2 regions of the Aristophania sp. ESL1100 genome follow, and region 1 is predicted to be linked to the other one. Evidence: riboswitches for the same ligand, from Rfam matches in the RefSeq annotation. Region 1 holds a riboswitch; the other holds the start of a gene.
What was found. Region 1 has a riboswitch for thiamine pyrophosphate ahead of thiC (phosphomethylpyrimidine synthase ThiC). Riboswitches for the same ligand answer to the same signal wherever they lie in the genome.

Region 1 (12,088 bases):
ACCAAACTTTTGGAAGTGAGAGCCAATGGCTCTCAATGACCCGCCTTATAGAAAAAGATTTGATGCTACGTGAAGACAGCTTTTATTCATAATCCCAAGAGTCTCCGAAATCGTGCTGATGGTGAGATATTTTTCTCGAATGCAAAAGCATATTTCGGGGATTTTTGTATTCGCTCGCACCATGATGAACAACTTCTTGATGATATAAGTTTTCTGCGTAAAAATGATATATCCACGATTGCAATTAACGGCGGAGATGGTTCAGTCAGTTCCTGTTTAACGGCAATTGCTGCGATCTATCCTAAAGATGCTTTGCCCGATATTGCTGTTATTCCTTCTGGTAATACAAATCTGATTGCTGGTGATGTCGGGTTTGGAAGTCGACATGCACCTACTTTGAAAAGACTTCTTGAGCCCCATAAGCTTTCCTATAAAAGACGGTCTCCTATACAGATTTCCTGGCCTGGTGACGAGGAACGCACTCCTGTCCTAGGCATGTTTGGAGGGTGCGCCGGCTATGCAAGGGCCGTGAGGATTGCACATTCTCCAACAGTTTTGAAATTTGCGCCGCATGATCTTGCTGTTGTCCTGACGATTTTATCGAGCATCATGAGCCTGTGTTTGAGAAAGACACGCAATCAATGGCTGAGTGGCGACACGATGAGCTGGTCTACATCAAAAGAGAGTGAAACGTCACATTCTGATGATAGAAGTTTCCTTTTTCTGGCCTCTGGACTGGAAAAAATGTCGCATAATATCTGGCCTTTCTGGAATTCTGATGAGACTGACAAAGGATTTCATTTCCTTAACGTCAATAGCTTTCCGAAGAATTTCACGGGAGTGCTTTTCAATCTTTTAAGAGGGAAAGCACCGCTGTGGCTCAGGGAACATCCTGATTATACCAGCTATAGAACTGAAACGTTTCATATTGTCACAGAAAGTGATTTTGTGCTTGATGGTGAGGTCTTTACGCCTCCGGTAGATTCACATTTACTTTTGGAGCGAGGCCCCAGCTTCAGGTTTCTTCATGTCTGATCATCTTAATGAAACACTTATTAATGAATTGACGTCTTCTGTTGAAGACGCTGTTACCAATTTTGCCGGATATCTGGCCGAGCAATTGCCTCGGCCGCCTCTGGGAGTCCTTTTTTACGGCTCTCTTTTGAGGCAGGCAGATCCTGATGGTATATTGGATTTTTATATCATCGTTGATCGTTGCCAGGATTTTTCCGGTCCCTTCATAAGTCGTTTCATGAACCGACTGCTTCCTCCCAATGTGTGTTATGTGGAGATGACCTATGGAGGAAAAGTTTACAGGGCAAAAGTCGCCACATTATCCTATCAACAGTTCCTGTCGCGTTCATCATTAGAGTCCTGCGATACCACGATCTGGGCGCGTTTTTGTCAGCCTGTAAGACTTATATGGGTAAGAGATACAGTTGCTGCGGATAGGATACTGGAAGCTGTCAGGCGCTGTGTAATCACGGCTTCCTTATGGGCAGCACTTCTTGGCCCAGAGCAGGCTCCCTCGGAAAATTACTGGCATTCACTTTTTGCAAGAACTTATAAAGCTGAGTTAAGAGTCGAGAAAACAGGCAGAAGCCGTAATATTCTTCAGGGGCAACAGGCACGTTATACGGAATGTCTTCTCGCTGCCTGGAGAGCCGCAGGATTAAGTGTTACATATCAGGATGAAATTCTGCGCCCTCATATTACGGAACGCAACCGCAAGAAAGCTGAATTACGCTGGAAACATATTGAAAAATTAGGAAAACCATTGAACGTGATGCGCCTGATCAAGGCGGCTTTTACGTTTGAAAATGGATTATCCTATCTTCTTTGGAAGATTGAGCGTCACACGGGGCAGAGGCCTTATGTTTCAGAGTTTGAAAAGAAACACCCTGTTCTTTGTCTGCCGCTCGTTTTATGGCATTTCCGGAAAGTGCGCTTATAAAATAGGGCGCACTTTCCGGGTTGTCGTTATTTAATGACGCCTAACTCACGGGCCACTTCGCCGAAAGTCTCAATAGCCTGATCAATCTGGCCAAAACTATGAGCGGCCATGACGGAACAACGCAATAGAGGACGTTCGTCAGGTGTGGCAGGCGGTAGTGATAAATTCACGTAAACGCCTTTTTCCAGAAGTTTGTTCCAGAAAGCAATCCCCGTGGGAACGTCTTCAAGCGTAACGGCGATGACGGGTGAAACAAATTGGCTTGTTGGCAAACCCAGTGCCTTAAACCCCGCATGAAGGCGCTCTGCGTTCTGCTGTAATTGCTTTCTGAGGTGAGGGCGCGCCTGTATTTCCTCAAAATTTGCCAATGTTGCAGCGATCACTTCAGGAGGAAGAGAGGCCGTGAACATATAAGGACGAGAGCAAAGACGAATGAGGTCAATCTCATCATAGTCGGTAACGCAATAGCCCCCGACAGTTCCTAATGCCTTTGAGAAAGTGCCGACGACAAAATCAATATCTGCTTCGCAATCCTGCAACTCAGCAACGCCACGGCCATGCTCACCAACAACGCCATATGAATGAGCTTCATCGACCAGGATAGGCACGTCGTGGCGTTTTTTTACCTCAACAAATTCCTTAAGAGGGGCAATATTGCCTGTCATTGAATAAATACCTTCAACAACAATCAATTTTGCTCCAGAGGAATCTTTGGCACGTGTGAGGCGGCGGTCAAGGTCTGAAGGATCATTATGGCGGAAGCGGATAACCTGTGCACCAGAAAGTCTGGCCCCGTCATAAATGCTGGCATGGCTGTCAGCATCCAGAAAGAGGGTGTCATCCTTGTTTACCAGAGCAGAAATTGTGCCCAGATTAGCCTGATAGCCTGTTGAAAAAACCATGGCATGCTTGCGGCGGAAAACTTCGGTAAGTTTCTGCTCAAGCTTCTGATGAAGAGAGAGTGTACCATTGGCGATACGCGACCCCGTTGTGCCAACACCCATGGAACGAACGGTTTCTATGGCTGCGTCTTCAGCTCTTTTTGACTGGCTGAGGCCGAGATAGTTATTTGTGCCAAAAAGAAGTGTCTCACGCCCTTCAATCAATCCTACAGATGCTGAGAGTGGACGATCTATAACAACAGAGAACGGATTGCGAGGGCTCAAGGCCTTCAGCCCCTCAAATGACGCTTTAAGAGAGGCGTGTTTAGCAAAAAGTGAAGTCATATTAACCAGCTTTGATCTCGTACAGGCAGGCTGCAAGATCATTAATTGTTCTAATGTCGGCCAATTTATCCAATGGGACCGAAACATCAAGAGTGTCTTCTATTTCCATCACAAAATTCATGACAGCAAGACTGTCAAAAGCCAGATCTTCTACAATACGGCTATCACCGTTAATGTCACGGGGAACCTTTGGATTAGCCAGAAGTTTCTGAGTAATCATTTCGGCAATGTCAGCGACAGTTTCTGTCATTTCTAAACCTCTGGTTCTGTAACCTGTTGTTGTAACCGGTTATAATAAGACTAATTTTAAAAATCGCCAAACTCACCATTCAGCAGCATCTTTTTGGCCCGGGCACGGGTCAGTTTGCCAGATGATGTCTGAGGGAGCGAGCGCGGAGGCACCAGAATCACTCGGCACTCCACTCCATGAAGACGGCGGAATAAACTGGTAATCTGATCTATCAGCGCCTTGCGAGGTTCTTCTTCAGTCAGCCGGCATTGCACCAGCGCGACAATTTCTTCATCACTACCAGCATCATTAAGCGAGAACACAGCAACGTCGCGGGAACGCAAACCTGAAATTTCATGTTCAGCCGACCATTCAAGGTCCTGTGGCCAGATATTACGGCCATTTATGATAATCAGGTCTTTAGCGCGCCCTGTAACCACGATCTGACCGCGCAGGCTATAGCCCAGATCACCCGTATTAAGCCATCCATCTTCTGAGAGAACAGCTTTTGTCTCTTCAGGACGATTGAAATAACCGCACATCAGGCTGGGACCATGAACGAAAATCGTCCCGACCTCACGTTCGGGCAATATTTTACCCTCAGAGTCCCGCACTTCTATTTTATGTCCTGGCAGGGCCTCCCCACATAAAACAAATGTGCGCGACATATCATCTTCTGAAGAAACCGGTCTGGCCTGATTATGTTCCTCAAGATAACGAAGATCGACTGTGTCTGTTTCAATCCCGGTATTAAGGGGAGCGAAACTGATAGCCAGAGTGGTCTCAGCCATTCCATAACTGGCAACAAACGCGCGACGATCAAATCCCTTGCTCTCAAAGCAATCAGCAAATTGTTCAAGGATTTGCGGGCGGATCATGTCACCGCCGATTCCGGCCACGCGCCAGGATGAAAGATCAATCTCTTCACGCGCTCCCCGCTTTGCGCAGAGCTCAAAACCGAAAGAGGGGCTATAGGCAAGTGTGCCTTTATTGCGTGAAATCAGTTCCAGCCAGACATGAGGGCGGCGAGCAAACTCACGTGTCGGGAGAAGGTCAACCGAAAGCTGGCATGTCATAGGCGTCAAGAAAAACCCTACAAGCCCCATATCATGATAGAGGGGAAGCCAGGAGACGCAACGGTCATCATCGGGCGATTCTGCTGTGAGCACTTTTAACCCGTCATGGGCAATGCTGTGAGCATTCGCCATGCCCGCTTTCTGCGTGACGCTGACCCCCATAGGAAAACGGGTGCTTCCTGATGAGAATTGGAGATAAGAAAGGTCGTTGGTCCTGATTTCAGGAAGAGCAATTTCCGCCTCGGGCAGCTCAAGAAGCTGAGCGGGTGACCCACCAAAAGCCAGATTCATCCCCGACGTGATATCGTTTGTCCAACTTCCGATAACGTCAGGCACAACAACAGCCTTGGCTTCGGCACTGGCGATCATGCCACGCAATGTCTCGATGTACCCTTCCTTTCCGCCGAAAGCGACCGGCAAAGGAAGAGGGACAGGAACCAGGCCAGCATATTGGCAGCCGAAGAAAATTCGGGCAAAATCACCATCACTTTCTGCCACGAGACACAACCTGTCTCCCGGTTTCAAGCCGAGACCAAGAAGGCGCTTCGCAACAGAGTGAGCCTGAGTGCGTAAAAGGCTGTAGGGCAGAGCTTCCAGCAACGTCCCTTTACCGGAATAAATATTAAAGCCCGTTTTCCCTTGGGCAGCATAATCCAATGCTTCTGGAAAACTGGCGAAATCCCCATACCGACGTGCCAACCCCGAACGGCTCGGCGTTGCGCAAAGAGGAAGGGTGGAAGTTTGCTTAGCCTCTGTCAAACCTTGACTAGCTCCCAATTGACCCACTGAATTAGTGGCTCTCATAACTAACTGACGGGACTTTTACCCTTGATCGGGCAAAAGCCAACAACTCAAAACGAAGAAAAGTTTAAATTTCCGACATGTCTCTAATACAGAACCCTATCAGACCTCAAGCTAGATTAGTCGTTTTTCGTACTATAAAGTTATGAATCAGTCGATTCAGCGGGTCAAAACATATATGAAAGTTTCATTTTTACCGAGAGTCCGACGTCATAATGGGCAAAAGAGAGGACGAAGTTACCATGTCTCATGATCTGTCTCTCGGAAAGGGACTTTTGACGATTGACCTCAAAGCCTTGCAGAAAAATTATAATACACTCAGACATTTTGTAAAAGCGGCAGAGTGCGCTCCAGTCCTGAAGGCTAATGCCTATGGTCTCGGTCTCGAGCCGATTGCGACGGCCCTTTTCGAGAAAGGCGCATCCAGTTTTTTTGTAGCACTCCCTGAGGAAGGTGAAAAGCTGAGGGAAATTCTGCCCACAGCGCAAATTTTCGTCCTGCATGGATTTATGCCAGGCGCGGCAGAGTGGTTTGTAGAGAAAAATCTTGTACCTGTTATTAATACACTGACGCAGGCTTATGAGTGGCGGGATTATTGCCTTACCAGCAAAAAAGCGCATCCTGCCGCGTTACAGCTTGATACAGGGATGTCACGTTTTGGCTTGTCAGAAGCTGATTTAACACATGACTGGCTGAGACTGTTACCCTTACGTCTTATTATGAGCCATCTTGCCTGCGCTGACACGCCTGAACACCCTGCCAACAGGGAACAGCTGGCAAGATTTGAGTCTATGACAGAGTCTTTTCGTGGAGTCCCGCGTTCTCTTTCAGCGTCTTCCGGAATTTTTCTGGGTGAAGCATTTCATTTCGACATGGTCAGGCCAGGGGCAGCCTTATATGGGATCGCTCCACAAACGGGCATTCAAAATCCATTGTCTCAGGTGGTGTCTCTGAAAGTTCCCGTTTGTCAGCTCCGAGAGGTCCCAGCAGGCTCATTCATCGGATATGGCTATAGTTGCCAGGTTTCTCATAAGACACGTCTGGCAACCCTCGGGATAGGCTATGCCGATGGTTTTTTCAGGCAGTTAAGCGGGAGAGGCATTCTCTGGTTCAAAGGCACTCCTCTGCCTGTTATGGGGCGTGTCTCTATGGATAGTGTCAGCGTTGATATCACAGCCCTTCCAGAAAATGCTCTGAAAGAGGGGGATTATGTCACTGTTATTGGACCAGAGCAGTCCATTGATGATCTTGCCAGACAGGCCGGAACAATCGGATACGAGATTTTAACGGCTTCAGGGGATCGTTACAGCCGTTCCTATTCATTGTGACATCTGAAAAACTTATCACGTTATAGTGCCATCAAGGCTTCAAACTTGACGTGTGATAGAAAGCCTTGCTACGCAAATAAGCATGTTCCGGGGGGAGTCCTGCTGACAGGCAGGGCTGAGATGGCATGGTGCCGAACCCTTTGAACCTGATCCGGGTCAGGCCGGCGAAGGAACGGGAAACACAGATAGTATGAGATTATGCTGTCTGGAATTCTTATAAGATCGTCAACCATTGTGCCGGGTCTTTTACTCACACCAGCTATGAGTGGAGGGAAGATCAATGCAGGAATTTACAATTACCACAGGCCCAATCTGTGGCTCCCAGAAAATATATAGTCCCGCTCCGGGAAGAAAAGACATTCTTGTTCCTTTCAGGGATGTCGCTCTTGAAGATGAAGAACAGCCCTTTCAGCGTCTTTATGATACGTCCGGGCCCTATACAGATGAATCAGCGGTCCTTTCCCTTGAAGAAGGATTACCGAAAATCAGAGGAAAATGGCTGGAGAAACGCGGTTTCTCAGGCCGTATAGAGGAGACTCTTCCTGCTTCTGATTCTGTTCCCTTTTGTCCGGCTCATCATATCGTAAGAGAAGGGTTTGCGGGGAAGAACGTTACCCAGCTGGATTATGCCCGCGCAGGAATTGTGACCGAGGAAATGATTTATGCTGCCTGGCGTGAAAATCTTGGCAGAGAAGAGGCGCAAAAAAAGGCTTCCACATCTGTGCGGGGAGAGCGTGTAGGAAGCGATATGCCCTCTTATATCACGCCTGAATATGTTCGTGATGAAATTGCAGCAGGGCGTGCCATAATCCCTGGCAATATCAATCATCCAGAGCTTGAGCCTATGGTGATCGGGCGTAATTTTCTGGTAAAAATCAACGCAAATATCGGTAATTCAGCAGTCACGTCCGGGGTTGCCTCGGAAGTTGAAAAAATGGTCTGGGCGACCCGCTGGGGTGCCGATACGGTTATGGACCTCTCTACAGGCAAACATATCAGACAGGTACGCTCCTGGATTATACGAAACTCTCCCGTACCCATCGGCACTGTTCCTATTTACGAGGCCCTGGAGCGCGTAGGTAACGATCCTTTGGCGTTGAACTGGGAAATATTTCGCAGTGTGTTGATCCATCAGGCGGAGCAGGGGGTTGATTATTTCACGATTCATGCCGGATTGCGTCTGGCCCATATCCCTCTGACGGCAAAACGAGTCACAGGAATTGTCAGCCGTGGCGGATCAATCATGGCGCGCTGGTGCCTTGATGGACACCGCGAAAGTTTCCTTTACGAGCATTTTGAAGAAATCTGTGACATCTGTCATCGCTATGACATAGCTCTTTCCCTGGGAGATGGGCTGCGCCCCGGCAGCATTGCTGATGCTAATGATGAAGCCCAGTTTGCTGAGCTGAAAACGCTTGGAGAATTAACGCAGATTGCCTGGAAACATGGTTGTCAGGTCATGATTGAAGGTCCTGGCCATGTTCCCATGAATCTTATTCGTGAGAATATGGACAAACAGAAGGAATTCTGTGCAGACGCGCCCTTTTATACCCTCGGCCCTCTTACAACAGATGTCGCTCCCGGTTACGATCATATAACCTCTGCGATCGGGGCCGCGATGATCGGATGGTTCGGCACAGCCATGCTCTGTTACGTCACGCCCAAAGAGCATTTGGGGCTGCCAGACCGTAATGATGTCAAAACCGGTGTCATTACCTATAAACTTGCCGCTCATGCAGCGGATCTTGCAAAAGGGCACCCGGCTGCACAGCAACATGATAATGCGCTTTCGCGGGCACGCTTTGCTTTCAGGTGGGAAGATCAGTTCAATCTCGCGCTTGACCCTGATACAGCACGGGCATTCCATGATGAAACAATGCCTAAAATGGCTCATAAAACGGCACATTTCTGCTCCATGTGCGGGCCTAAATTCTGTTCAATGAAAATCTCACAGGATATTCGCGAAGAGACAGAACGGCTGGAAGGCATGAAAGAAAAATCTGAAGAGTTCCGCAAACAGGGAGGGGCTCTTTATGTCGAAACAGTATGAGACTTTACCCTCAATTGGCATAATAGGGGGCGGTGTTGCCGGATTTGTCACAGCACTGAGCTTGCAGGATGCAGGTTACGGCACTGTGCATCTCTATGAAAAGACTGAGCAACTTGGCAAAGAAACATGTTCCTGGTTCGCCGGTGGAATGATTGCCCCCTGGTGTGAGCGTGATGGGGCTGATGATCTGGTCCGTGACCGTGGCGTAGAGGCTCTGTCATGGTGGGAAAATCACTATGAAGGTTTGCAGCGGAATGGCAGTCTGGTGCTGTCAGCGGCACGGGACCGAAGCGAAGTCATTCGCTTTGCCCGCTGTACGCAGGAGCACGAAACCGTCAATGAAACGATTATCGGGCAATTGGAACCGGCTCTTGCAGGCAGGTTCAGGGAAGGGCTCTTTTATCCCAGAGAAGCGCATCTTGACCCCCGCTTTGCGTTGCCGGCTTTAGAAACATCTTTTCTGCAGGCTGGCTGTAAAGTGGAGCGTGGATATGAGGTAACAGCTTCTGATCTCAAGGAAGATGTGATTATTGATTGTCGGGGCCTGTCGGCACGTAGAGATCTCCCCAGATTGAGGGGGGTTCGCGGAGAAATGATTCGCATCCACTCGACAGAGATAAGTTTTTCCCGACCGATTCGGCTTCTTCATCCACGTCAGCCGGTTTACGTTGTGCCACGTGGACAGGGCGTTATGATGGTCGGTGCAACGAGTATCGAAAGTGATAGTGACGTGCCTGTAACGGTGCGCTCGGCCTATGATCTTCTTGAAGCCGTGCAGCGTTTGCACCCAGCTTTGGGTGAGGCGGATATCGTTGAAGTCAGCGCCGGCGTCCGCCCTGCTTATCCCGATAATCTGCCCGATATTGAACAGGAAGGCCGGATTATTTACGCCAATGGGTTATATCGTCACGGTTTTCTGTTATCTCCCTGGTGCGCGCGCCAGATTGTTGAGCTTCTTGATAAGGAAGCGGGGAGAACGATGTGATGACAATCAGTGTTAATGGCGAGCCCCATGCTTTAAGCGCATCTCTTGCCACATTGCTTGAAGAGCTTGAGCTGGATCAATCAACAGTAGCGACAGCTCTTAATGGTCTTTTTATTCCGATATCAAAACGAAATACAGCATTACTGAAAGAGGGAGATGAGGTGGAAATTCTCGCTCCCATGCAGGGAGGATAAGATGAGTCTCTCTCTTTATGGTGATAAAATTTCATCACGTTTTCTTCTTGGGACAGCACGTTATCCGTCCCCAGCCATGTTGGAAGAAGCGGTAAAAGCTGCGAATGTCGATATTGTCACTGTTTCCCTACGCCGTGAAAGTCTGGGACTTGGTGGAGGACAGAAAGGGAGCGGGCAGGCTTTCTGGTCCTTGATCCGCCAGACAGGGGCACGAATTCTGCCCAATACTGCGGGCTGTCAGTCCGTGCGGGAAGCTGTCACAACAGCCCATATGGCCCGTGAAATCATGGGAACGAACTGGATCAAGCTGGAAGTCATCGCAGATGATCTTGCCTTGAATCCTGATGTTTTCGGGCTTGTAGAAGCGGCGCGAATTCTTACAGAAGAGGGGTTCTGTGTTTTTCCTTACACCACTTCAGATATGGGGGTTGGAGAAAAACTCGTGCAGGCAGGCTGTCAGGTCCTGATGCCCTGGGCTGCTCCGATAGGAAGCGGGCAGGGCCTTTCAGACAGAAATGCCCTTCTGGCTTACCGACAGCATTTTTCCTCTATTCCGCTCATTATAGATGCCGGTATAGGCCGACCGTCACAGGCTAGCGAAGCCATGGAGATGGGATATGATGCTGTCCTACTCAATTCAGCCGTGGCCAGAGCGGGGAACCCTGTCGTAATGGCCAGAGCTTTTGCTCAGGCGATTGAAGCCGGACGATCTGCCTATGAAGCAGGTCTCATAGAGCCTTATGGAGGGGCTATTCCCTCAAGCCCCTTAACGGGCATGGCAGCACTTTCATGAAGTGCCCACTACCTGATATTTTTTACCCGATTGCAGGCTCCGCTGATGACGTTGCCAGGGCTGTGGAAGCGGGGGCCCGCTTTATTCAATTACGTCATAAAAGCCATGATGAAAGCTTGCTGAGAAGGCACATTCGCTCAGCATTGAAATTATGCCAGCAGCATAAGGCAACATTGGTCGTGAACGATCATTGGGAGCTGGCGCTGTCAGAAGGGGCTCCTTATATCCATCTGGGGCAGGAAGATATGCTGACAGCCGATATAGAGAAAATTCATCAGGCAGGCGTAAAATTAGGGATCAGCACTCATGATCATAGTGAGCTTGAGCGAGCCTGCGCCGTAAATCCTGCTTATATCGCTTTAGGTCCTGTCTGGGAGACAACGCTGAAAGTGATGCCCTGGGCACCCCAGGGGCTGGAGCGGGTCAGGGAATGGTCTGATAGAATTGCACCAGTGCCTCTGGTTGCCATTGGCGGCATTACGGCAGAACGGGCACCCTCCTGTATTAAAGCGGGTGCTGCGGCCGTCTCGGTGGTCAGTGATGTTTTTCGTAATGGAGATATTGCTGAGCGTGTAAAAGTCTGGCGCAGCGCTTTAAGCACGGAGTCCCCTGCCCCATGAAAGAGCGTTACTCTGCCCAGATTTGCCTCCCTGAAGTGGGAAAAACGGGACAAAAAGCCATTGGGGGGGCTTGTGTTGTCGTTGTAGGAGCAGGGGGGCTGGGAAGCACCTTGCTTCCTGTTCTGGCAGGGGGAGGAGTCGGGCAGATTCACATTCTGGATGACGATGTTGTCGAAGAAGGAAATCTGCATCGGCAGACATTATACCGCATGAGCGATATTGGCAGAAATAAAGCTGAATGCGCAGCACAGCATCTGGCCCGGCTAAATCCTGCTATTTCCATCATTCCTCACCCCTTTGGGGCGCATTATGATGTCATGTTTCCTCTGTTATCCGGGCTTTCTAAGGGGGTAAAAGAGGAAAAAGGGTCTCTTATCGTTCTGGATGCTGCGGATAATTTTGCGACCACTTATATGCTCAGTGATTTATGCTGTGCGCTGAATGTGCCTCTCATCAGTGCTTCGGCCATTCGCTGGGGTGGATATGCAGGTATCTTTTGTGGTTCTGCTCCCAGTTATAGGGCTGTCTTTCCCAGATTTAGCAATGCAGGGCTCAGTTGTCAGACAGCAGGGGTGCTTGGGCCTGTTGTTGGATTGGTCGGGATGTTACAGGCTCAGCTTTGTCTATCGCTCCTTTTGGATATTTTACCTTCACCAGCTGGGAAGCTATATCGCTGGGATGCAAAAGAACTGCGCATGAGCCATTTTTCGTTTATGCAGGCAGAAGAACCAGAGGAATCCTGGCCTTTTCTCTCATATAGCCAGTTAAAAGATGATGATATTCTAATTGATGTGCGCAATCCTGCTGAGCAACCTGAGTTAAAGCGTTCCTC
Region 2 (12,088 bases), 850 kb from region 1:
TTGATGGCCGTATTGGGCGTACACTTTATACAGAGGGCACACTCGTTACAGCCAATCAGGCCCAGCCTATTGCCATTGTGACACGGCTTGACCCGATTTATGTGGATGTGAATGTCGCAGCGGAAGATATGCTCCGCCTCCGCCGTGAGCTCGATAAAGGGCAGATCCAGCGTGTCGGTGAAAAAGATGCGGCCGTTACAGTGGAACTCTCTGATGGCTCCTCTTACGAAAAAGCCGGCCGGTTGCAGCTTTCGGAAGTGACGGTTGACCCGGAAACGGGAACGCTGGTTATGCGTGCTGTGATGCCAAATCCCGATCATTTCCTCCTTCCCGGAATGTTTGTGCATGCCCATATCAAGGAAGGGATCGATTCTTCAGCGCTTCTGGTGCCGCAGGTTTCTGTCCAGCGTAATACAAAGGCACAGCCTTATGTCATGATCCTTGATAAAGATGACAAACCAAGCCAGAAAGTGATCGAGCTTGACCGGGCAATTGGTGCTTCCTGGCTTGTAAAATCTGGCCTCAAAGTGGGGGACCGTATCGTTATAAGCGGGTTGCAGAAGATTTCTTCAGGGAAAAAAGTGGCGCCTCATATGGTTGATTTCAAAGAATCAGAGGCGGAGTAATCTAGGATGGGTCTGTCTCGTTTCTTTATTGATCGCCCGATTTTTGCCTGGGTGATCGGACTGATTATTATGCTGGTAGGCGGGGTGAGTATTCTCAAACTGCCTATCGCCCAATATCCCAGTATTGCCCCACCTTTGATTGCCATTACGGTTGATTACCCCGGAGCGTCAGCGGATACGGTCAATAACACGGTCGTGCAGCCAATCCTTCAGCAAATGACCGGTATCGACCATCTGGAATATCTGTCAGCGTCGTCTTATGGCAGTGGCCATATGGAAATTGACCTGACGTTTGCACAGGGAACAAACCCGGATATTGCCCAGGTGCAGGTTCAGAACAAGCTGCAGCTTGCTGAGCCCCGCCTGCCACAGGAAGTGACGGCACAGGGCATCAGCGTGACCAAAGCGGTCAAGAACTTCATGGTTGTTATTGCGTTCATTTCTACCGATGGAAGCATGAATAACTATGATATTGCCGACTTTATTGCGTCCAATATTTCTGACCCGCTTTCACGTGTTTCCGGCGTGGGTGATCACCAGATCTTTGGTGCTGAATATGCCATGCGTATCTGGCTGGACCCTGATAAGCTCTATAATTACGGCTTGACGGTTCCTGACGTAAAACAGGCAATTGAGAACCAGAATATTCAGGTGTCATCAGGTGAGCTTGGTGGACTGCCGGCTAAAAAGAATATCGGTTTTGATGCAACGGTCATCGGGCCAACGCGTTTAACGGATCCTGAGCAGTTTAAAGAGATTATTCTGAAGGTCCAGAAGGACGGAAGCCAGGTCCGCCTGAAGGATGTGGCACGCACGGAACTCGGGGCACAGAATTACTCCAACACGGCCTTTTATAATGGGCACCCTGCCTCTGCTATGGCGATCAAGCTGGCTCCGGGTGAAAACCAGCTGACGACGGAATCGGCCATTCGGGCAAAATTGACGGAAATGGCTCCCTTCTTCCCACCAGGATTGAAGCTGGTTTATCCGTTGGATACAGAACCTTTCATCACCCATTCTATCAGTGAGGTTGTTGAAACTCTTATTGAAGCGATTGGCCTCGTCTTTGTCGTGATGCTGGTCTTCCTTCAGAATTTCAGGGCAACCCTGATCCCGACCATCGCCGTGCCTGTGGTTCTTTTGGGAACCTTCGGTATTCTGGCAGCTCTGGGTTTCTCCATTAACACTCTAACCATGTTGGCCATGGTGCTGGCCGTCGGCCTTCTGGTCGATGACGCCATTGTTGTGGTTGAAAACGTTGAGCGTGTGATGAGTGAGCAGAAGCTCTCTCCTAAAGAAGCATCACGCGTTTCCATGGATGAGATTTCAGGTGCTCTGGTCGGTATCGTGCTGGTTCTGACAGCCGTGTTCCTGCCGATGGCAGCTTTTGGTGGGTCGACTGGTGTTATTTACCGCCAGTTTTCTATCACAATTGTTGCGGCTATGTGGCTTTCCGTGATTGTGGCGATGATTATGACGCCCGCTCTTTGCGGTTCCATGCTGAAACCGGTCCATCATGAAGTGAAGTTTGGTCCGGCCCGCTGGTTCAATAAATGGTTTGAGCGTTTTACCAACCGTTACGTTAATGGCGTTGGACATGTCATTAAACACCGCAGAATCAGCATGATTGTCTTTCTGGTCATGACCGGTGTTGCAGCATTCTTTTTCACACGCGTGCCGCATGGCTTCCTGCCCGATGAAGATCAGGGACTGATTTTCGGGCAGATCACCATGCGTCCGGGTGCCACCAATGCCCAGACAGAAGCGGTAAACAAGAAAATCTCTGATTATATCTTCAAGACTTTTGGCAAAGATGTTGAGTCCGTCTTTTCTGTGAATGGATTCAGCTTTGCTGGTCAGGGGCAGAGTGCAGGTGCGTTCTTCGTCCGTATGAAGCCGTGGGATGAACGACCAGGCTATACGCATACGACGATGTATATTTCCAGACAGATCATGAAGCATTTTATGGGTGACCCGGTCGCCTTGATCTATGCTCTGAATCCTCCTGCCGTGCTGGAACTTGGTAATGCAACGGGTTTTGACTTTGATCTGGAAGATCGTGGTCATATCGGGCATGCAGGTCTGATGGCGGCGCGTCAGCAACTTCTGGCAGCTGCGGCGAAAAACCCGCTCCTTTCAGCGGTCCGTCCTATGGGGATGGAAGATGCGCCGCAATATGTGCTTGATCTCGACCGTGAAAAAGCAAACTCACAGGGGATCAGTAACGAAGATATCAATACAACGATTCAGGGTGCTTTTGGTTCAATTTACGTCAATCAGTTCACCCGTTCAGGGCGTGTGAAGCAGGTCTATATCCAGGGAGAGCCGTTCTCGCGTATGCATCCGCAGGATTTTGGCCGGTGGTATCTGCGTAATAATCAGAACCTGCTTGTGCCCTTTAACACGATTGTTGATGGTCACTGGGAAGTTGGTCCTCAGAAAGTGGAGAACTATAACGGTAACCAGGCTTTTGAAATTCAGGGACAGCCGGCAGCAGGTGTGAGTTCCGGTCGTGCCATGCAGGAGATCGAAAAGCTGATCGCCAAACTTCCCAAAGGGGTTGGCTATGAGTGGACCGGTCTTTCTTACGAGGAACAGGCATCTGGTAATGCCACAGGTCCATTGTACGCTCTGGCGGTTATTGTTATTCTCTTCTGCCTTGCCGCTCTTTATGAAAGCTGGGCGATTCCGATTTCGGTTCTGCTTGTGTTGCCGCTGGGCGTGTTGGGAGCAATCTTTGCAACGTTGGGTCGTGGCCTGAGCAATGACGTCTATTTCCAGGTCGGATTGCTGACCACAGTTGGTCTTTCTGTGAAAAATGCGATCCTGATTGTTGAGTTTGCCAAAGCTTTCTATGAAGAAGGTGACACTCTGGAAGAGGCGGTTCTCAAAGCCGGTCGTGAGCGTTTGCGGCCGATCTTGATGACCTCTATTGCGTTTGTCTGTGGGGTGTTTCCTCTGGCGATTGCAACAGGTGCGGGGTCAGCAGCGCGTGTGGCGATTGGCACATGCGTGGTCGGCGGTATGTTCACAGCGACATTGCTGGCGATTTACTTCGTGCCTCTGTTCTTTGTGGTTATTCTCCGTCTTTTCCGTGTGAAACGTCTGTCGGAAAAGCGGGCTATTGAAGAAGAAAACATTAAAAAAGCCCGTGAAGAGGGAGAGTCCGCAGATGCTTCGTAAAACGTCATCTTTCGGGTTGGGGGCGTTGTTATTACTGTCGTCCTGCAACCTGGCTCCGACCTATCACCGCCCTGAGGGAAAAATTTCGCCCCAATATCCTTCTGATACAGGGGTGAAATCCCAGAAAAGTGCCTATAAAGTTTCTGATCTGGGGTGGGAGGATTTCTTTACGGATCCGCGCCTGAAAAAGCTGATTGAACTGACTTTGGCCAATAACCGTGATCTTTCCGGTCAGTTAGCGGCCGTGGTTGAGGCACGAGGCCAGTATCAGGTGCAGAATGCAGCGCTTTTCCCACAGATTTCTGCGGGTTGGAACGGGATGTATCAGGGCCCGTCCAGCATGGCTGGTTTCTCCTTCTCTCCAGGATCGGGTGAGCAAATCAGCACGCTGAAATTTTATCAGACCTCGATCGGATTCTCTTCTTACGAGATTGATCTGTGGGGGCGTATCCGCAATTTGTCTCGTAACCAGAAAGAGGCGACCCTTAATGCTGCTGAGAATTTGCGTAATTTATGGATTACGACGATTTCGCAGTTGGCAGAAACCTATATTCAATGGCTTGCTGACAAGCAGCTTCTGGATCTGGCTCAGCGGACCTATAAAACCCGCAAAGCCACAATGGAGCTGACGCAGCTTAATTATGATCATGGCCAGACAGATGCGCTGACGTTGGCGCAGGTCTCCTCGCAATTGGAACAGGCACAATCAGACATTGCCCAGCAGACTCGCGCTGTGGCTGATGATGAGCATAATCTGCAACTGATTGTAGGGGCGCCCCTCCCGGCGAACCTGCCGGCGCCGGCTCCTATGGGGCAGCAGACCATGATTGCAGATCTGCCGGCAGGCCTGCCCTCTGACCTTCTTGAACAACGCCCTGATATTCAGGCCGCTGAGCATACCCTGAAAGGTGCAAACGCCATGATTGGCGCGGCCAGGGCTGCCTTTTTCCCGAAAGTGACTCTGACAGCCAATGAAGGGACAAGCTCCCTGCAATTCAGAAAGCTGTTCAGTAATATGGCTCAGACATGGGGCGTATCACCTAATATCACTATTCCCCTTCTGACCTGGGGGCAGAATTCGGGCAATCTGCGTTCCGCCAAGGCACGGGCTGCTGAATCTGTGACCCAATATCAGAAAACAGTGCAGACGGCGTTCAAGGAAGTATCAGACGCATTAACGGCGCGAGAAACCTACAAAACGCAGGATCAGCATATGGTTAATCTGGTTCAGCAATCCCAGAAAGCCTATGATCTGGCCTATATGCGTTTTAAAGCCGGGATTGATGATTATCTGACAACACTGGTGCAGGAGCGTCAGCTCTATACAGACCGGCAGTCAAAAATAGTCGTGCAAGCGGCCCGTTTTCAGAATATGGTGACACTCTATCGTGCTCTGGGAGGTGGATGGAGTCGTAAAACACCCCAGCCCGCCAGCAAGGTCTCAGCTCATCCCGGAAAGCAGGTTAAAGAGAGTCATAAGGGATAATAATAGAGCGAAGGAAGAGTTATGCTGAATAGATCAATGATGTATAAAACGGTCACAAATCTGTTTCTCTTCTCTTCTTTCGCAATGGCCCCGGTTGTCTGTCTGGCAGATGACCCTGCGCCGACTTTTGGTGATATTAAAAAGAAACCATCGCTCGACCAGCTTTATCGCTCTTCGACTCTTGTCCATAAATACACAGATTTCAGTATGTTTCATTACGTGCCGAAAGGGGACACAGTAAAGGAACAGCCTGACAAATTACGTCTTCTTTTCGTTAAAAAAGGCGGTATGCCCGATGGCTATGCCGAACGAAAAGGGGACGTGATTTTTTATCATGATGCGTCCGGCAAATTAGTGCGGATTCAGAAATTGTCGGAAGATCCCTAGGAAGCTGATTCCATCTCTTCTTCCTTCTCATTCCAGGACCAGTAGCCGTAGAATGAAAGAAGGACAAAGCTGCTATAAAGACCCATGGTAGGGTAGAGCCCACGGTCGAAATAAATCCCGCAATAGATTGTATCAATCACGATCCAGAGCAGCCAGCAGGCTCTGTAACGTTTTGCCGTCCAGTAAGACCCTACCAGACTGGCAATACTTAACCCTGCATCCAGAAATGGGAATGGATCTTCCGTTTGACATTGAAGGAATCCACCCCATAAAAGCGTGCCGACGATTGTTACGCCAATCGCAATATAGGGAGCGTTTTGCGGGAGGGAATGCACGACGAGTAAGGCAGGTGCCCGGGGGTGGGCTCTCTGAGAGAGATATTGCACAATCCAGGTGACCCACCCGTAAAAGGCAATAACCATGAAGACGACCTGAAGAATGGAGTCCGCGTATAGTTTCTCCTGGTAATAGATAAATCCATAGAGAATGCAGGCCACAATATAAAAAGGTCCTGCCCAAAGAGACCTTTGTGTGGCCAGCAATACGCCGACGATACTAAGAATGACACCAAAATATTCAAACATGTTGATGATGCTTTCTTATATTTAAGAAAGGGTTTTGAGCATAGTGTTTAATCTCGAAAGACAAAAGCGACCATAAGGACCAGAGAACCAATCCAAATGACCGATAAGATATTTCCTGTATGCAATTTCGGCCGTTACTCTGTCCTGTGCCAGAATGCTGTAATAAGCAATTTCGGAAAGCGCAAATGTAACATGTGCCAAAGGTAGAAAGAGGGAAATTAACTTCCTTTCTGTTTCCTGAATAGAACTTTCTTTATGATATCCACATAAAAAAGGCAGCATTAAGGCAAAAGTAACAGCATTATGATTCTGGCAATCCATCCAGAGTATAAAACTACGCTCCAGGGCGATCGCAATATCGAAACTCGGGCAGGTTTTATCACTGAGCCCGAAATCAAAGGCAGCGGCCGCTTTATTGTCACGCCAGACAAGGTTTGAACCATGCCAGTCCCCATGCCCCCACTGAAGGGAAATTGTTTCAAGATAAGGGCGCAGGGGGGTGTGAAACATTTCCAGGCGCGGGAAGAGTTCCTCTTTCCAGTTCCAGCTTTTTAAAGCAGTTTCCAGGCCGGGTTGCTCTGAAATCCAGTGTTCCAGACTTTCTTTCGGGGACGAGGAAAGAAGAGGGAAAAGGGGAGAGGACAGAAATCTCGTCTGGCGCGGGGGCGCCGGGAAATCTGCGCTTGCCTTATGAAGGCGTGCCAGGAGCTGCCCGGCTGTAAAAGCGTGCTGTTGGGAATGGTAGGGTTCCCATGACAGGGTTTGTCTATAGAGATCCTGCCCTGGCATGGGGGGGTAAAGCTCAAAAACACCAGCTTCTGTGACCGTGATGCTCTGACCGGCCTTATTGATCAGAGGCATAAGGACGGGAAAATCTTTCTGGTTCAGGTGCGTGATAAAGTTGTGCTCTTCCTGCAATATGGCCGAGGGGCGGAGTCGGGAATCGTGCCTCTTGATAAAAATTTTCTCTCCCCCGGGTATGGAGACAAGAGCGGCAGAAGAAAATCCACGCGGGCTGTGCCAGAGAATCTCAATAGGGTTATGGATTGTTACGTAATGACTTAGAACATCGCGGATGGTGTTTTCAGTCAGTAAATCCCAGTTTCTGGTATGTGTCCTGTCATCAAGGCCCAAGGCACTTATGGAAGATTTATCTGACATTGTTCAAAATCCCGTTCTGGCTGAGAAGAGAACCGCAAATCCACTGCCAATATAATATTGTGGCGCACTCCCGGCGATGAGAGTCCCATGCTGGGCCACTGTTGAGTGAGCGTTGAGCTGGGGAGACGAAATGCCCGAGAGGTAATGCTGGTTGGTAATGTTCAGGAAGTTCAGCATCAGAGTCGGGGCCTTCAGGCGGGCATAGTCAGAGAAACGATAACCAAGATTTAAGTCAGCCGTGATGTGAGAGGGCATTTTCTCATCATTCATGAATGTCGAATATTGGCTGCCTGTATAGCGGGCGGTGAAAAGTCCAAACAAATGGCCATCGTCATAACGCAGGCCAAGAGCCCCCTGCACATGTGGACTGCGAACAGCCGTTTTCCCGGCGGTATGGAGCGTGTCTCCGCTGACGGCGATATTGTTATCAATTGTGGCATTAAGATATTCAAAAGACAGATAAGGGCTGAAATGGTGCCAGGGCCTTGTCCCGACCTCAAGATCAACCCCGCGTGATGTCTGGCCGCCCGCATTGATGGTTGATGAGACTTCAGACCCGTTTTGCCTGAGAATGGTCATGATCTGGCGATTGGTGAAATTATAGTTAAAGAATGTGATGCTTCCCGTAATAAGATCACCATTATGGCGGTATCCAATTTCCTCCGCGATGGAATATTCATCCTTGAGACCAGGGGATCCTTTTCCCACGGCGCTGGTGGAGTTGATCTCATAGCTGTCATAATAGGCGGTAACGGCGGGAGCACGGAAATTCGTCGTTGCGTTGAAAAAAAGCTGGTCCTTTTTTGTAAAATTCCACCTGAGCCCGAAGCGCGGAAGCGGCTGCGCGCTGTTATGGCCGATTCTGTATTGCGGCCCTGGCAGGTTATTACTGCCTGTGCGCGTGAGCATCACTTCCTTAAAGCCGATATCCATGGCCAGAGAGTCATGGAAAAGTGAAATATGGTCCCCGATGAAAATGGCATTGACCTGAGCCATTGTATGGAAATCGGCCCCTTTCAGAAGCCGCCCGTCAGCCAGATGGAGGTGGTGAGTCTGCCCCCAGATAGAGTCTGCATACCCATTTTCATCTGCGAGATTAAAGGTCTGGCGCTCATGATCGTCTGAATAATCATACCAATAGCCTATGACAAAATTATTCCATCCCGCTTTGGCATGGAGGGCCGCGGTAAAACCGGAGCGGTAACTCTTCTGCGTATAATCCGCCCGGGCCATGGCAGCGTCTGCGCCGCCGGGCAGAGAAATCGGGCTGAGGGCTTCATTGCCCATGGCATTACCAGTCGCGTTGAGCACCATGCCCGAAGGAGCACTGCCATAGGCACGTTGTGCGTAGGGCGTCACATCAAGGGAAAATCGCTCATCAAATCGGACATGGACAGGCGCGCCGACATAGAAAGTATCCATGGGGTCACGCCAGAATTTCCAGTAATTTTCGTTAGAAAGAGGGTGGTTCTTATCATAATGGGCGGCGAGATTATTTTCGCCGTGAATACCGTTCTGCTGCCAGCTGGTAAGCGTCACTTCAGGGTAATAGCTGTTGAGAGCATGGTTCCATGAGCCCAGCAGGGCAACCCGGTTTCCGTCTCCCCATTCCTTGAGGAATTTGAAATCTATGTGATGGCGTGAATCATCGCCCGCACCTCGCCAGTTTTCGGTATGGCTATTGGAGTAGGAAATAAAACCGCGCAGGCCGGTATGTCCCAGTTCGCCCGTCTCCATACGGATGAAACCGCGCCTCATATTATAGGACCCATATGAAAACGAGGCCATTCCCCCCGGTTTCAGGGAAGGATCCCGGTAATGCATGGATAGAAGCCCCCCTGCGGCATTGATAACGGGGCTGTCCAGATCGGCTGATCCTTGTTGAAGCGCAACTTCGCTATAATTTTCTGAATCGGCAAACTGTCCGGGTGAAAGCACATAATAAGCGAGGTCATTCATGGGCATGCCCTCAAGGACCGCTCCCATGGCATCCGAATTGAGGCCACGCAGGCTCATAGTGGTCTGGGGAGACATACCAAAGGGGTCGGACAGGGCTATATTGGCCCCGGGCATTGTGCTGATGATCTGAAAGGCTGTTGAAGTCGGCGCCATAACGTCCATCAAAGGGCGCCCTACAACGCTGCGTGCCTGTGTCCCGTGTTGAGGGGTCATAAGCCCGCCGCCGCGTAGCAGCATGTCTCTGGAACGTTTGACCGTCAGGACTTCTATTTTGGATGAGGAAATATTTTTTTCAGTAGTGTCCTGTGCCAGTGCAGAGAAAGAACCCAGGGAATAAAGTGTCGTGACACTGCATAAATATACATAAAAAGATGCGCGCAAAAGGAATCTTCTCCCCGAACAAACGATGGAAAAGATCCGGTATGTGACGTTAGTTCAGGGGCCGGCGGGTTCTTTCCGGCAATGTTTCCCGTCCCTTCGCCGGTATGGGCCGGATCAGGTTCAAAGGGTCCGGCCGTGCCATCTCAGCCTCTTTATGATCAAGAGACACCCCTCGGAACATGTCTGCCTTATAATGAAACCATAATTCAGAGTCCATGAAGGCTTTTATCTTGTAAACTGTTATGAAGTTACAATAGGATGAAAGGACCCTCGTCACCTTGTAATGCAGAAAAAGGCCGGGTTCGCATGCCGATTATTGCCCCTAGTTTGTTATCAGCGGATTTTTCCAATTTGCGTCATGAGCTTGAAGATGTTGCAAGCGCTCCGTGGCTGCATCTTGACGTGATGGATGGGCATTTCGTCCCCAATATTTCATTTGGAATGCCTGTGATCAAGGCATTGCGTCCTTTCAGTAAGGCAAAATTTGACGCCCATCTGATGATCACGCCTGCTGATCCTTACCTTGAGGAAGTGGCAAAAGCCGGGGCAGATCATATTACGGTGCATTGCGAAGGAAATCCGCATCTTTACAGGACGTTACAGACAATTCGTGCCCTTGGATGCAAGGCAGGCGTTGCGATCTGTCCTGCCACGCCGCCTGAAGCGCTTTCGCAGGTAATGGATATTGTGGATATTATCCTTGTCATGAGCGTCAATCCGGGGTTTGGGGGGCAGAGTTTTCTGGAAGGGCAGCTTCCCAAAATCCGCACTTTGGCAGAGATGATCAGGCAAAGTGGCCGTTCCATTGTACTGGGGGTCGATGGGGGTATTGATGAGGAGACGGCTCCTCGCGTCGTGGAAGCCGGAGCGACATTACTTGTGGCAGGGTCATCTATTTTTGGGAAGACGGACCGTAAAGCGGCTATTGAACGTCTGGTAAATCTATCCCGTCACTCATAGAAGCTAATGAATAATCACACCTTCTGGCGCCGACTGAAACTCGCTTTTGCTTCTTTGCCGATTCACCATAAAGCATCCTCAAGCCCGACCTTTCTCTTCAGGGATATCAGAAATGGTGACGAAGAGCAGGGTGTGTGCCTTGTGGGAGGGCGCGTTTCTTTCGATCAGAAAAGTTATGAGTTTTCTTCGCATAAAGGATGGCAGAATGTCTGGCCGGTAGCGCTCAGGAGATGGCTTTACAGCTTTGGCTGGTTGCGTGATCTTCGCGCTCTGGGCACGAATGAGGCGCGGTTATGTGGCCGGAATTTTATTCAGGCCTGGTGTGAGCGTCCTCCAGAAGATGCATTGGCTCAGGACGGCTATATCATGGGGCAGCGCCTGGCAAACTGGCTGGGACATTATGAGTTCTGTCTTGAAACGGCCACGCAGGCCACGCAGAAACTCGTTCTTGATGTTATGCTCAGGGAAGGGCGTATTCTCGCAGCCCTTCTCCCCCTTCCTCCTCATGGATGGGAGGGATTGGCCGCTTTGCGGGGGCTTCTGGCGGCTTTTATGGTTCTGCCGGAGCAGCATGGTTTTCTACTGAGGTTCCAGCGTTATCTCAAACCTGAGCTGGAACGCCTGATTCTGGCAGATGGAACCGTGGCTGAACGCAGCCCGGAGGCACAGCTGCAAACTGTGGAAGAGCTCCAGAATTTTGCAGAAATGTATAATGCCATGACTGTTTCTGTCCCATTCCTGATTTCACAGGCGCTGGAAAAAACAGGCCCGGTTCTTGAGTTTTTCCGCCATGGGGATGGCCGGTTGGCCTTGTTTAACGGGACGCTTGAACACCCCCGTGATGAGATTCAGTCCCTTTTTGAAAATATGGGGCGGCATCGGGCTCTTCCCTCTATTCTGCCGCAAGGCGGGTTTGCAAGGATTGCGCTGGGGCGGTCTCTTTTATTGATTGATGCCGCCAAACCACCGGGTTTGGGGTTTGATGGCCGGACACATGCAGGCACCTTATCCTTTGAGTTCTCTTACGGGTCCCAGCGGCTTTTTGTAAATTGTGGCGCTGCAAGGGGAGGGAACTGGAAAGAGGCCTTGAGAGTGAGCGCTGCTCATAACGCTCTGACCGCGGAGGATGAATCCTGCATTGAGTTCGGAGATGACGGTCATATTACCCGTCATCCTTCCCATGTCAGCCATAATCTTAAAAGCACGCCAGAGGAACATTGGATCGACCTTTCGCACGATGGCTATCATGCGCCCCTTGGGGCCATGTGGTCACGGAGTCTTTATCTTGGCAATGAGGGAGAAGATCTGCGAGGTCAGGAAACGATTGAAGGGGAACGTGACCTTTCCTGCACCCTGCGTTT

Region 2: linked by a shared signal. The riboswitch ahead of ACSYSY_RS00225 (TonB-dependent receptor) and the one ahead of thiC (phosphomethylpyrimidine synthase ThiC) in region 1 are both predicted to bind thiamine pyrophosphate.

The regions. Positions count from the first base shown of each region.
Region 1 is NZ_CP196394.1:894,810-906,897, forward strand. It holds gene ACSYSY_RS04295 (diacylglycerol kinase family protein) at 70-1,035, shown strand; gene ACSYSY_RS04300 (hypothetical protein) at 1,028-1,954, shown strand; gene spt (serine palmitoyltransferase) at 1,981-3,180, opposite strand; gene ACSYSY_RS04310 (acyl carrier protein) at 3,182-3,430, opposite strand; gene ACSYSY_RS04315 (fatty acyl-AMP ligase) at 3,487-5,289, opposite strand; gene alr (alanine racemase) at 5,529-6,614, shown strand; TPP riboswitch at 6,695-6,804, shown strand; gene thiC (phosphomethylpyrimidine synthase ThiC) at 6,895-8,664, shown strand; gene thiO (glycine oxidase ThiO) at 8,648-9,649, shown strand; gene thiS (sulfur carrier protein ThiS) at 9,649-9,843, shown strand; gene ACSYSY_RS04340 (thiazole synthase) at 9,845-10,636, shown strand; gene thiE (thiamine phosphate synthase) at 10,633-11,256, shown strand; gene ACSYSY_RS04350 (ThiF family adenylyltransferase) at 11,253-12,088, shown strand, end outside.
Region 2 is NZ_CP196394.1:47,262-59,349, forward strand. It holds gene ACSYSY_RS00195 (efflux RND transporter periplasmic adaptor subunit) at 1-626, shown strand, start outside; gene ACSYSY_RS00200 (efflux RND transporter permease subunit) at 633-3,809, shown strand; gene ACSYSY_RS00205 (efflux transporter outer membrane subunit) at 3,799-5,295, shown strand; gene ACSYSY_RS00210 (hypothetical protein) at 5,317-5,682, shown strand; gene pnuC (nicotinamide riboside transporter PnuC) at 5,679-6,266, opposite strand; gene ACSYSY_RS00220 (phosphotransferase enzyme family protein) at 6,288-7,427, opposite strand; gene ACSYSY_RS00225 (TonB-dependent receptor) at 7,431-9,767, opposite strand; TPP riboswitch at 9,842-9,950, opposite strand; gene rpe (ribulose-phosphate 3-epimerase) at 10,026-10,727, shown strand; gene ACSYSY_RS00235 (heparinase II/III family protein) at 10,734-12,088, shown strand, end outside.